DNA from 3 places in the Bacillus sp. AK124 genome. Region 1 is predicted to be linked to each of the others. Evidence: predicted binding sites of a transcription regulator. Region 1 holds the regulator's gene; each other region holds the start of a gene.
What was found. The regulator Rex, encoded in region 1, represses fermentation and respiration genes when NADH is low (regulators of the CRP and FNR family bind a similar motif). The targets are predictions, from matches to a motif close to TTGTGAAATATTTCACAA.
Positions count from the first base shown of each region.

Region 2: a site for Rex is predicted at 2,460-2,477, ahead of M1E06_RS01140 (cytochrome ubiquinol oxidase subunit I). Genes of this name have one in related genera too.
Region 3: a site for Rex is predicted at 2,357-2,374, ahead of M1E06_RS19785 (L-lactate dehydrogenase). Genes of this name have one in related genera too.

Region 1 covers NZ_CP096378.1:3,662,371-3,666,612, forward strand. Annotated here, with positions in the region: gene groES (co-chaperone GroES) at 1-253, opposite strand, end outside; gene M1E06_RS18405 (CPBP family intramembrane glutamic endopeptidase) at 479-1,213, shown strand; gene M1E06_RS18410 (YdiK family protein) at 1,213-1,404, shown strand; gene tatC (twin-arginine translocase subunit TatC) at 1,449-2,225, opposite strand; gene M1E06_RS18420 (twin-arginine translocase TatA/TatE family subunit) at 2,232-2,405, opposite strand; gene M1E06_RS18425 (redox-sensing transcriptional repressor Rex) at 2,444-3,088, opposite strand; gene moaC (cyclic pyranopterin monophosphate synthase MoaC) at 3,092-3,598, opposite strand; gene M1E06_RS18435 (ABC-F family ATP-binding cassette domain-containing protein) at 3,745-4,242, shown strand, end outside.
Region 2 covers NZ_CP096378.1:241,329-245,570, forward strand. Annotated here, with positions in the region: gene M1E06_RS01125 (NAD-dependent malic enzyme) at 1-462, shown strand, start outside; gene M1E06_RS01130 (DUF1259 domain-containing protein) at 480-869, opposite strand; gene M1E06_RS01135 (formate/nitrite transporter family protein) at 954-1,742, opposite strand; gene M1E06_RS01140 (cytochrome ubiquinol oxidase subunit I) at 2,533-3,939, shown strand; gene cydB (cytochrome d ubiquinol oxidase subunit II) at 3,926-4,242, shown strand, end outside.
Region 3 covers NZ_CP096378.1:3,960,097-3,964,338, forward strand. Annotated here, with positions in the region: gene M1E06_RS19780 (L-lactate permease) at 1-1,305, opposite strand, end outside; gene M1E06_RS19785 (L-lactate dehydrogenase) at 1,355-2,314, opposite strand; gene M1E06_RS19790 (nitrate/nitrite transporter) at 2,765-3,970, shown strand; gene M1E06_RS19795 (hypothetical protein) at 4,059-4,242, opposite strand, start outside.

The sequences.
Region 1 (4,242 bases):
GCAAGATTAAGTAGTCAGTACCTTCATATTTCACTTCGGTACCTGCATATTTTGAGAAGATGATGCGGTCGCCTGTTTTAACTTCTAATGCAACGCGCTCTCCGCTCTCTAACACACGGCCTGAACCGGCTGCAACCACTTTACCCTCTTGTGGTTTTTCTTTTGCGGAGTCAGGAAGTACGATTCCGCTGGCAGTTTTTTCTTCAGACTCAACGAGCTCAATGACAACGCGATCACCTAATGGCTTTAACAATGAAACAACCTCCTCAATATTTTCATATGTAATTTTAGCACTCGCACTCGGTGAGTGCTAACACAATTCTTATAATAAAGAATCTCCCAGGCAATTTCAAGTGATAAGGTCAAATTTTTTTGCGCTTACATTTCTCCGCATGTCCTTATCATCCTATAATTTAAAAAGAGTGTGTTACAATAAACATAGTCTGAATTAGATTTTTAGAAAAGGAGTACATAAAGCTTGAGAAAACAATACTGGTTTATTATATTGGCATACGTTCTCATGCAATTGTCGGCCGCTGTCGGCTTGCCTCTTCTTTACTTTTTGGGAGTGGGCAAAGGACAGCCAAAGGCTGAAGCCCAGCTTACATTGACAGGCGTCTGGTCTGTCATCGCGTTTACCCTCTGTCTCGTTATCGTGCTGCTGATTTTGCGGACGGTGCCGAAGACGACGCTTCGCAACCGCCCGAAAGCATCGGTTGGAGCGTCAATCGGATGGGCGGTAGCCGGCGTTTTTCTCGCTTTGTTTTCGCAGTCAATTGCCGCTTCGATCGAAATGTACTTGTTCGGGGTCAACCCGGAATCGGAAAATACGCAGCGGATCATGGAAATCATCACCGCATTGCCGCTGATGGTGTTTGTCTCTTCTGTATTCGGACCGATTCTTGAAGAAATCATTTTCAGAAAGATCATTTTCGGTGCAATCTATGAGAAAACGAATTTTTTCATTGCCGCTTTGTTCAGTTCGGTGCTCTTCTCGGTCGTCCATTTGGATTTCAGCCATCTGCTCATTTATACAGCAATGGGATTCACATTCTCCTTTTTATATGTCAGAACCAACCGGATTATCGTGCCTATTTTCGCCCATGTCGCCATGAATACGCTCGTCGTCTTACTGCAGACATTCCGGGAGCCTATTGAAGAATATTTGAAACACGTCGAGAAAATGCAAATGATTATTGGAGGATTTCTATGATGAGAAGCCCTAAATTCTGGGGAGCGATTTATTTATTAACGGGTGTGCTGTTTACATATCTGGCGGCAACCTCGCCCGGAAGCATGTGGTCTTTTTACACGATCCTGCTGATGCTTTTCGCAGCCTATAATATCAGCATTTCCTTTAAAATGTTCGCCCTGGCCGGCAAGATGAAACGAAAAGATCAATAGCCTTTTTTGTGAAGGAAAAGAGCCATTCTGAAAAAGAATGGCTCTTATTTAGTATGGTCGTTCAAAAACGCTTGATTTTCCTCTTGAATCATTGTTTTTTGCGCCTGCCTGTAGGATATTCTTGAAATCACGATACTGATTTCATAAAGAATGAGCAATGGCACTGAGACCATTAAATGCGACAAAAGCTCAGGCGGTGTAATGAGGGCCGCGATGACGAACAACACAAAATATGCGTATTTTCTGATTTTCGCCAAAAACATCGGCGTCACGAGGCCGAGCCTTGTGATAAACATGATGACCACAGGCATCTGAAACAATAAGCCAAAAGGAAGCGTCAACTGAAGCAGAAACTGAAAATATTCGTGTATTCCGATGACCTGGTTGACATTCAGATCATCTGAGACTCTCGTCATAAAGTCCACGACAAACGGAAATAAAATAAAGTAAGAAAAGGCAATGCCGCCTAAAAAAAGAATAATCGATATCGGAATATAGCTGAGCGTCACTTTTCGTTCTTTTTCATACAGCCCCGGGCTAATGAAAGCCCACAGCTGGTATAAAACAAGCGGCGAAGTCAAGACGGCGCCGATGATGAAAGCGAACTGCACGTACACAAATAAAGGATCGGTCAGCTTGAACGCGTTGAGCGTCAGCAGCTTTGCTTCATCCGTCTGCTGCAGATAGATAATCAGCGGCTTTGCCAATAAAAAGCCTGCCACAACAAATAAAACAAAAAAGAAAAAAGTGATCACAAGCCGTCTGCGTAGTTCTGTGATATGTTCTATCAGCGACATTTCTCTTTCCTTCATAAATGTCATCCTATCCTACTGATCTTCTTTCTTTTTATCGGAATCGTCGTCAGCCAAACCTTTTGTCGCATTCTTAAACTCCCTCAGCGTGTTTCCCGCCGCTCTTCCCAGCTCGGGAAGTTTTTTCGGGCCGAATATCAAAAGCGCCACCACGACAATTAAAATAAAGCTTCCAGGACCGATTGGCATAAAGCCTGCCCCCTTTCCTTTATTTTTCGTTTTCCGTTTTACTTTTCCTGCATTGAATAATGTTTCATGAAATACACCAGCGACTGAAGTTCAACCGCCAAATCTATATGATGAATGCGAATGTGTTCCGGCACATTCAAGCGGGCCGGCGTGAAATTAAGAATGCCTTTAATGCCAAGCGCCACCAGCCTGTCTGTAATCGACTGTGCGGCTTGAGCCGGTACCGTCAAAATGGCGACGGGGATATCATCCGTCATATGCTCTTCAAGTCTATTCAGATCATAGACGGGAACACCGCCGACCTCGGTTCCGATTTTTTCCTCATTGATGTCAAACGCCATGGCGATTTTTGTATTATTATTTTTGATAAAATTGTAATGGAGAAAGGCTGTCCCCAAATTCCCCACGCCAATGAGCGTTACGTTCGTCATTTCATCCTGATCAAGCGTCTTTCTGAAAAAGGACAGCAAATAATTGACATTGTAGCCGTATCCTTTTTTTCCGAGCGCGCCGAAGTACGAGAAGTCCCTGCGGATGGTCGCAGAATCGACTTTGACGGCATCGCTCAGCTCAGCGGAAGATACACGCTGTTTTCCGGATGCATGAAGGTTTTTTAAAAAACGATAATATAATGGCAACCGTTTCGCTGTCGCTTGCGGAATTTTTGAATGATCCATGTTCATAAACTAATCCTCCATGTCTACATCAGCTTTTTCCCTTTTATAGTCACCGTTTTTCCCGCCTGTCTTTTCGAGAAGAAAGGTCGGTCCTATCACCATTCCCTTATCCGCCGCTTTGCACATGTCATATACGGTCAGCGCACATACGGAGGCCGAAGTTAACGCTTCCATTTCCACACCTGTGCTCCCTTTGGTCTTCACTTTAGATTGAATATGCAGGATGCTCTTCTGTTCTTTCTCCTCCCAGCGAAAGGCGATGTCGACTCCTTTCAGAGCGATCGGATGGCACATCGGGATGATGGCGGATGTCTGTTTTGCGGCCATGATTCCGGCCACTTGCGCCACCGCCAATACATCGCCCTTTCCGATTTCCCGGTTTTTGATTTTTTCATGTACTGTTCGATTCATAGACACGCTTGAAACAGCCGCAGCTGTGCGTACTGAAGCTTCCTTTTCGCTTATATCAACCATCTTGGCTCTGCCTTGTTCATTAAAATGTGTAAACTCATTCATGTTCTGAACTCTCCTTATAACGATCATACACTATTTTTTTCATTCTGTCTTTTTCTTTGGCTAAAATCTTCCAGAGTTCACTTAATTGTTTGCTGACTGCGCAGTGATAGGCTACACTTAAAATAGCAGACAAGAGGTGAAAGATCATGATGATTTTACAAGTGAACCAACTTTCAAAATCGTTTGGAGCCGATACGATTTTAACGAATATAAAACTCGAAGTCAGATCTCGGGACCGGATTGCGATCGTCGGACGCAACGGCGCCGGAAAATCGACTCTTCTAAAGATTATCGCAGGAAAACTTTCATATGAAAAGGGGGACATCATCAAGCCGAAAGATTTGACGATGGGCTACCTTGACCAGCATTCCGGCCTCGATTCCAAGCTGACGCTCAAAGAGGAATTGCTGTCGGTATTTGATTTTCTAAAAAAAATGGAAAAAGAAATGCGCGCGATCGAGGAAAAGATGGCGCAGGCCGGACCGGACATGCTTGAATCATTGATGAAGACGTATGACAGGCTTCAGCAGGAGTTCAAGGACAAAGGCGGCTACCAATATGAGGCAGAGGTCAGATCCGTCATGCACGGGCTCGGCTTTGCGGGATTTGACGACTCCGTCCGCGTCCAGGACTTAAGCGGAGGT
Region 2 (4,242 bases), 910 kb from region 1:
GATAAATCGCTTGAGGCGATGGCGCGTTTAGAGAACTATGGCGGCCATGCGGCTGAAAGCATCGAAGAATTGATGGAAAGCTGCGATATCATCGTCGCGACAACCGGCGTTCCGGGATTGATCAATAAGAAATGGGTTCGGGAAGGCCAGGTGATTTTGGCTCTGTCCAATCCGAAGCCGGAGATTGAGCCTGAGGATGCGCTCGAGGCCGGGGCAGCCTACGCTGCGGATGGACGGTCTGTCAACAATGTGCTGGGGTTCCCCGGTATTTTCAGGGGCGTGTTAAATGCCGGAGCGGAATCGATCAGCCACCCGATGCTGGTCGCGGCCGCCGAAGCGATCGCATCCTGCACAAAACAAGGCGATCTTGTGCCTGATCCGCTGAATCCTGATGTTCACGAGATTGTGGCCAAAGCAGTCGAAAGGGTCGCACTTTCAGAAATGGGAAAAATGAACGGATAAAGAAAACAGCTGCTGCTTTATCGCAATACGGATAAAGCGGCAGCTGTTTTTCTTGCGAATGTTAACGGCGGTTCTACAGATTGAAAATGAATATATAAAATATTCGGTTTTGTAAAAATCCAATGATTGTGGAGAGCGCTGATGATGATGCCTTGATCGACAAGCTTTTTTGTAAACAACGGAATTTCTTCAGGCAAAATGGCAACTTCGGCCATATTCAAGGCGATTCCGTTTTGATCGAGCGACTCGAACATGACTTCTTCCATGCCGACTCCCCGGCTTGGCCTTCCTTGAATCGTGACGCGCAAATTCCGTTTGATGCTGACAGAACAGACACCGTGTTCAATGTGCGGCTCCCCATTTAAAATATGTCCAAACTGCTGGCAAAGCGAATGAAAACTTTGCATCTGCTGAACCTCCATTTTTAAAGTTACCACGATTTTATGAAGGGAACCCGCATATTTAGAATCCTTTAAAAATGGACAATCTTTTTATTTGATGATTTCTTCACCGCCCGGCTTGTTTGCATAGTGGTACATGAAGCCCATCATAAACGCGCCTCCGATCAGGTTCCCGAGGGTTACCGGAATCAAGTTATGGATTGCGCCTGCAATCGAAATCGTATCCGGATGCTCGGTGACCAGAGAGACGGCAAAAGTGGCCATGTTCGCGATGCTGTGTTCATAACCGGAAATAAAGAAAGTAAAAACAAACAGCATCATAGAGAACATTTTCGCTCCGTCTCCTTTTTGCGCCATCGGAACAAAGAACGCAAGGCAGACTAGCCAGTTACACAAAATCGCTTTGAAAAACAATTCGGTCACCGGTGTATTCATTTTATGCTCCGCCACGCTAAGTATAAAGCCGGTGGAAGAAGGATCCTTAAATAAACCGGTCGCAAAGATGAGGCCTGCGAAAAACACGGCGCCCATTAAATTTCCTGCATAGCTGAACATCCACAGCTTGATAACAGCGGGCCAACGCATTTTTTTACGAAGCGCAGCCAATGTATAATAAAATGTATTTCCCGTAAATAAATCTCCTCCGCCATAGACGATCAGAATGATGGCGCCCCCGAATGTGATTGCTGCAATTGGATATGTGAACGGAGAATGTTCAACATAAAATAGATTCCCCGTTTTAAACGCTACAATGACTCCGAACCCGATAAACATACTGGCCAGCATAGCTCGTAAAAGATAACGAAGCGGGCTTTGCATAAAGATGCTTTGCTTTTTTAAGGCAAGCTCTTCGACTAGAACAAGTGATTTTGATTCCATGTTTTCCACCACCATCAAGTGTTTACTTAAGAAGTATCTATCATAAATACAAACTAAGTATAGCAGGATATTGTGAAACATTTCACAAATTTTGTGTACTTTGTTTGAACAAATGTATGGTTCGATTTTCATAGAATAAACAAGGTATCGTTATTGTTTATTTTTAAGTAATAAATATTCCATCCATTCGTAAAAGCCTGAGGGAGCGATGTTTCAAAGATAGCTCGACAGGGAGGGATACGGCAGCAAGCAGGTTAAATGCGCAGTGCAATCAGCTGGTGCTGTATGAAAGCATAGATGAAGGACGTGCGCAAAAGGCTGAGGGAAGATTTCACAGATTGGACAAAATAGCAGGACTTTCCGTCAGGCGTTTTCAAACTGAAGGAAAGCGCCGAATTTGTTTAATTGCATATAACGGTATTCTTTTGATCCGCAAGGCTTTGCGCAGAGAATCGCAATCGTTGAATGACGAAATGCTCCGCGGGAATGAGGGGCATTTTTCTCATGCTGATTTAGTTCTTGTTAACCACCGCGTCACAAAATATCTATAATTTCTTCGGATAATTGTCACAATGACATCCATAAATTAGGGAATATGTACTTTATTTAAGAAGGGATTCGCGGTAAAGTACAGGTATAAATAACCATCCGGATAATAACGGAACATCAATGTGGGCCAAGGTCACCCTTTTGTCTGTGATCATATTCATAAGATTCATGTGAAACTTTGAGCAAGGGTGATGCCATTCGGCAACGGTCCGGCTAGAACAAAGAGGAGGAGACTGGAACAGTGGACGAACTCATTTTGGCAAGATTTCAATTTGCTTCAACAACGATCTTTCACTTTATTTTTGTACCGATGTCAATCGGGCTTGTCTTTATGGTTGCTTTAATGGAAACTCTATACGTCGTAAAGAAAAAAGACATTTACAGAACGATGGCTAAATTTTGGGGGCACTTATTTTTAATTAATTTTGCAGTCGGTGTGGTCACCGGGATTCTACAGGAATTTCAGTTCGGAATGAACTGGTCGGAGTACTCCCGCTTTGTCGGTGATGTATTCGGCGCTCCGCTCGCGGTGGAGGCGCTGCTTGCTTTCTTTATGGAATCGACGTTTATCGGTTTGTGGATATTTGGCTGGGATCGGCTTCCGAAGAAGATCCATTTGCTGTCCATCTGGCTTGTTTCGCTTGGAACGATCATGTCGGCGTTTTGGATTTTAGCGGCCAACTCGTTTATGCAGGAGCCTGTCGGATTCGCGATCAAAAACGGCCGCGCGGAAATGACCGATTTCTTTGCGATTATTAAAAATCCGCAGCTATGGGTTGAATTTCCGCACGTCATTTTCGGTGCGCTTGCCACCGGAGCGTTTTTCATTGCCGGTGTCAGCGCGTATAAAATGCTGAAAAAACAGGAATTGCTCTTTTTTAAAAAATCCTTTCAAATCGCGATGATTGTGGCGCTTGTTTCCGGCATCGGCGTAGCGTTCAGCGGACATGAGCAGGCCCAGCATCTGATGAAGAGCCAGCCGATGAAAATGGCTGCCAGCGAAGCGCTTTGGGATGACAGCGGCGATCCTGCAGCTTGGACGGTGCTTGCGAACATTGACGCGGACAAGCAGGAAAACAAATCAGAGCTCAGCATCCCGTATGCGCTTAGCTATTTGGCTTATAAACAATTCAGCGGCGATGTGCCCGGAATGAAGACGCTGCAAAAGCAATATGAAGAAAAATACGGAGAAGGAAATTATATTCCGCCGGTGAAAACGACGTTCTGGAGCTTCAGAATCATGGCCGGCTCAGGACTTTTAATGATCGTTGCCGCTTTGACTGGCCTCTATCTCAGCTTCCGTAAAAGACTTGAAACAAGCAAATGGTTTTTGCGGACGATGGTGGCTTTAATCGCCTTTCCATTCATTGCAAATACGGCGGGGTGGATCATGACTGAAATCGGACGCCAGCCGTGGACGGTGTTCGGTATTTTGACAACGGCGCAGTCCGTGTCGCCGAACGTATCAGCGGGAATGCTGCTGTTTTCCGTCATCGCGTTTACAGCGATTTATCTTGTACTGGCGCTCGTTCTTGTCTACTTGTTTGTGCGGGAGATTAAAAAAGGGGCTGCACACCATGACCACCATCATGACGATTCCGTATCGACAGACCCGTTTGATCAGGAGGTTTACCATGGTATCTCTTAATGAACTTTGGTTTATATTAGTCGCTGTGCTGTTCATCGGTTTTTTCTTTCTTGAAGGTTTTGATTTCGGCGTCGGAATGGCGACCCGGTTTCTCGGGCGCAACGAGCTTGAACGGAGGGTGATGATCAATACGATCGGCCCTTTCTGGGATGCCAATGAAGTCTGGCTGCTGACTGGGGGAGGCGCGATTTTCGCGGCTTTTCCAAACTGGTATGCCACGATGTTCAGCGGATATTACATTCCGTTTGTCTTTGTTCTTCTTGCATTGATCGGACGCGGAGTCGCGTTTGAATTTAGAGGGAA
Region 3 (4,242 bases), 300 kb from region 1:
AAAAATATCCCCTGCTTTGGCAAGCGCCAGTCCGATGGTTGAACTCAATCCGGCATAATTGGCCAGGTTTGCAAAACCCATCACAAAGCAAATGGTCAGAACAGGAAGCCACAGTTCCTTGACCGTCTCTTTCAGGCTGGAAAGTCCTCCGCGGAAACTGATGTTTCGGCTCAGCACAATCGTGAAGATCACGGCGATCAGTATCGCCGTACCCGTCGCTGAAATGAAGTCAAGCTTCATCACGGCATCAAGCGGTGCCGGTTCCGGAGCGATTGGCGGCGTTTTCAGCACTTCCCGGTGAAGAAAAGGCATGTTGAATAAAATCGTCGATTGTTTCAGCCATCCGCCTTCCTGAAAAAGTCCTTTAAAACCGGGCAGGCTCCACACCGCAATGACGGCGGTCAAGATATAAAACGGAGACCAGGCTTTCATAATGTCTGCTGCATGATATTTTTCAGCGGGTTCATGTTCATTCCCGGTTTCTCTGTATATGTGGCGCGGCTGCCACTTTTTCAAAAACAGCGCCAGCGCTCCCATACTGATTAAAGCGGCCAAAATGTCCGCAAGTTCCGGCCCCAATCCAATCATCGTTATAGTCTGCACCGCCGTATAGCTTCCGCTTAATACAAGGAGAGCCGGCAGCGTTTCCCTTATTCCTTTAAACCCGTCCAGTATGAAAACGAGCAGGAACGGGACAAAGAAAGTGATGAACGGCAGCATCAAAGCGAGCGTTCTGGAAAGCTCAACCGGTGTCAAGCCTCCCATCTGTGCTCCTGTGATTACCGGAATTCCGATCGCTCCAAAGGCCCCGGATGCCGCATTCGCAATTAAACATAGAGATGCCGCTTTTAAAGGTTTAAAACCAAGCTCGACAAGAAGAACGGCACTGATCGCAATCGGCACGCCGAAGCCTGCCGCGCCTTCCAAAAAGGCATTAAAACTGAACCCGATCAGCAATAACTGAAGCCGCTGGTCAGACGAAATCCCGGCAATGCTCGCTCTGATCACTTTAAACTTTCCGGTTTTGACAGAAATTTTGTAAAGCCATACAGCCATCAGGACAATATATCCGATCGGCCAAAGACCGTTTACAATTCCAAGTAAAACGGCTGAGACAGCTTTCGCAGCCGGCATGTGAAAAAAGAAAACCGCTACAATAAAGCTGACCGCCAGCGTCAAAAATGACGCGATGATTCCTTTCATCTTCAGCACGGTCAATGCAAGGAGAAAGAAAAGAATCGGCAGAATGGCGGCAAAAGCGCTGATAAACAGATTCCCAAACGGATCGTATATCTGCTGCCACATTTTCATCATCTCGCAATCTTCATGGTGTTAGTATCTTCATGATGTTCAGTTATGCCTGCAGTTCAAAATGCGGTTTTAAAATTGCTTTTAACACACCTGCGCTATACTTGAATTGCTGTTTTTCCTTTTCATTCAGGTCGAGCTCAATAATTTCCCTCGCTCCGCATCGGCCGACAACCGCCGGAACTCCGATATAAACATCATTTTCCCCAAATTCGCCTTCAAGATGTGCGCTCACGGTTAAAATCGCTTCTTCATTGCGGTAAATCGCTTTCGTGATACGCGCGAGGCTCATGGCAACTCCGTAGTATGTCGCACCTTTTTTCTCGATAATGTGGTAAGCGGCGTTTTTGACATTGTCAAACAGTTCATCAAGATCTTCTGCTTTGTATTTCTCATTTCTTTTCAGCAAGTCGCTGACGGGAACTCCGCCAATATTCGCGTGGCTCCAGACAGGCAGCTCCGTATCTCCATGTTCACCAATGATGTAGCCGTGCGCATTGTGGGCAGCGACACCGAAATACTCGCTGAGCAAGTAACGGAAACGGGCTGTATCAAGTGTTGTACCGCTTCCGATCACGCGTTCTTTCGGAAGTCCGCTGAATTTCCAAGTCGCGTAAGTCAAGATGTCGACCGGGTTTGTAGCGACAAGGAAGATGCCGTCAAAACCGCTGGCCATGACTTCTCCGATAATTCCTTTGAAAATTCTCAGGTTTTTTTCGACAAGATCCAGACGGGTTTCCCCCGGCTTTTGGTTTGCTCCGGCGCATACGCAGACAATGTCGGCGTCTTTGCAGTCCTCATATGTGCCGTACCATGTTTTCACAGGATGTGGGGCAAATGCTTTACCGTGGTTTAAATCCATGACATCGCCCATTGCTTTGTCTTTATTTAAATCAATGATCACAAGTTCGTCTGTGATACCTTGGTTAATTAACGTAAATGCATAACTGCTTCCAACAAAACCCGCACCGATCAAAACTGTACGGTTGACTTTTTGGTTTCTCATGACTCATCATTCCTTTGCCGTTTGTTTTAAAATCTAAGCTGTTTGTGAAACTCTTCACATTCATATTGTGCAATACTTCACATACTTTTTCAAGTGATATACATTTTTATTTATGTCTATTTTGTGTCTCTACATACTTCTTCCTTAAATTTGTACATTTTTTGGTAAAAATATGCCTTACAGCTAAAGAAAAATTGGTAAACGTGCTGCAAAAGACTGCTTTATCTGCAAGTGCATCAGGCCCATTCCAATCTAAGTTTCCCCTTTTCAACAGTCATAACACCTCAAATCTTCAGCAACATTCAATCATCGCCGGGTATAATGCCGTCCAAATTAACATTTTAAATATTCAATCTTTTAGTTTGTTAGTAAAGCTGACAAAAATACTGCCAACCCTATTCTATTTTGTCATGATAAATTCTAGAATCTATCGGATGGGGAGTGTTGCAATTGAAATTGGCGGATTTGAGGAAGAGCGGACACGCGCCTTCCTTGTTGTCATCTTTTTTATATTTCGATGTCAGCTTTATGATTTGGGTGTTGCTGGGGGCGCTTGGTGTTTATATTACGGCTGATTTTGATTTATCTCCATCACAGGTCGGATTGATTGTCGCCATACCTACTTTGGCCGGATCGTTTTTCCGGATTGTGCTCGGCATTTTAACCGACCGTTTCGGACCGAAAAAAACGGCTATTGGCGGAATGCTGGTGACGATGATTCCGCTGATATGGGGGTGGCAGTTCGGTTCATCGGTCGCCGAGCTGTATATCATCGGAATTTTACTCGGTGTGGCAGGCGCAAGCTTTTCCGCATCCCTGCCAATGGCGAGCCGCTGGTATCCGCCGCACTTGCAAGGCCTTGCCATGGGGATCGCCGGAGCGGGAAACAGCGGAACACTGCTCGCTACACTATTCGGCCCTCGCCTGGCGGAGCAAGTGGGCTGGAACGGCGTCATGGGATTGGCGCTGATTCCTCTGATACTCGTGTTATTCAGCTATTTCCTTATGGCAAAAGAACCTCCGAATCAGCCGGCGCCTAAACCGCTCAAAGACTATTTTGCTGTTTTCAAAGAAAGGGACACTTGGTATTTTTGCCTTCTCTACAGCGTAACATTCGGAGGTTTTGTCGGCTTGTCCAACTTTTTAAGCTACTTTTTTGCATCCCAGTATGCCGTTCCGGCGGTAAGGGCCGGCGAATTTGTCACGCTCGTCGTTGCATCGGGAAGCTGCCTCCGCCCTGTCGGCGGGTTGATTGCCGATAAAATCGGCGGCGTGCGTCTGCTGCAATTCCTCTTTATCGGGGTGGCTCTGTGCATGTTCTCAGTCAGTATGCTCCCGTCTCTTGGCGTTGTCACAGCCGCATTATTTATCGGCATGGGCTGCCTCGGGATGGGGAACGGCGCGATATTCCAGCTTGTACCGCAGCGATTTCAGCAAGAGATCGGGATGGTGACGGGAGTCGTGGGCGCTGCGGGGGGAATCGGCGGATTCTTCCTCCCGAATATTCTCGGAACGCTGAAGCAAATCACGGGTACGTATTCAAGCGGATTCCTCACCTTTACCGTTATCGCATTTTTGGCACTCGGACTGCTTTTGCTTGCTCAGGCCGGATGGAAAAAACAGTGGAAAACCGAGGAGAAATCAATTCGAATATAAAGGGAGCCGCTCGATTCTTTTCGAGCGGTTTTCTATTCCTGCCAGGACCGTGACGATTGGATGCTCGTGTGAATAGAAGCAGCGTATATCACCCTGATCCTCCCGATTGTTGAAATGAAGATTCAAGCACTTTTTTCGCGAATTCCAGCATCCCGCTGTAGAGCGGATAAAGCCCGTTTGGCTCTTCAGATTTGCGAACCTTCCAAAATCGATTGGCTAAATCCTCATGTCCCTTAAATGAGTGATCAAACAAGCACTTGATATCCTCCGCG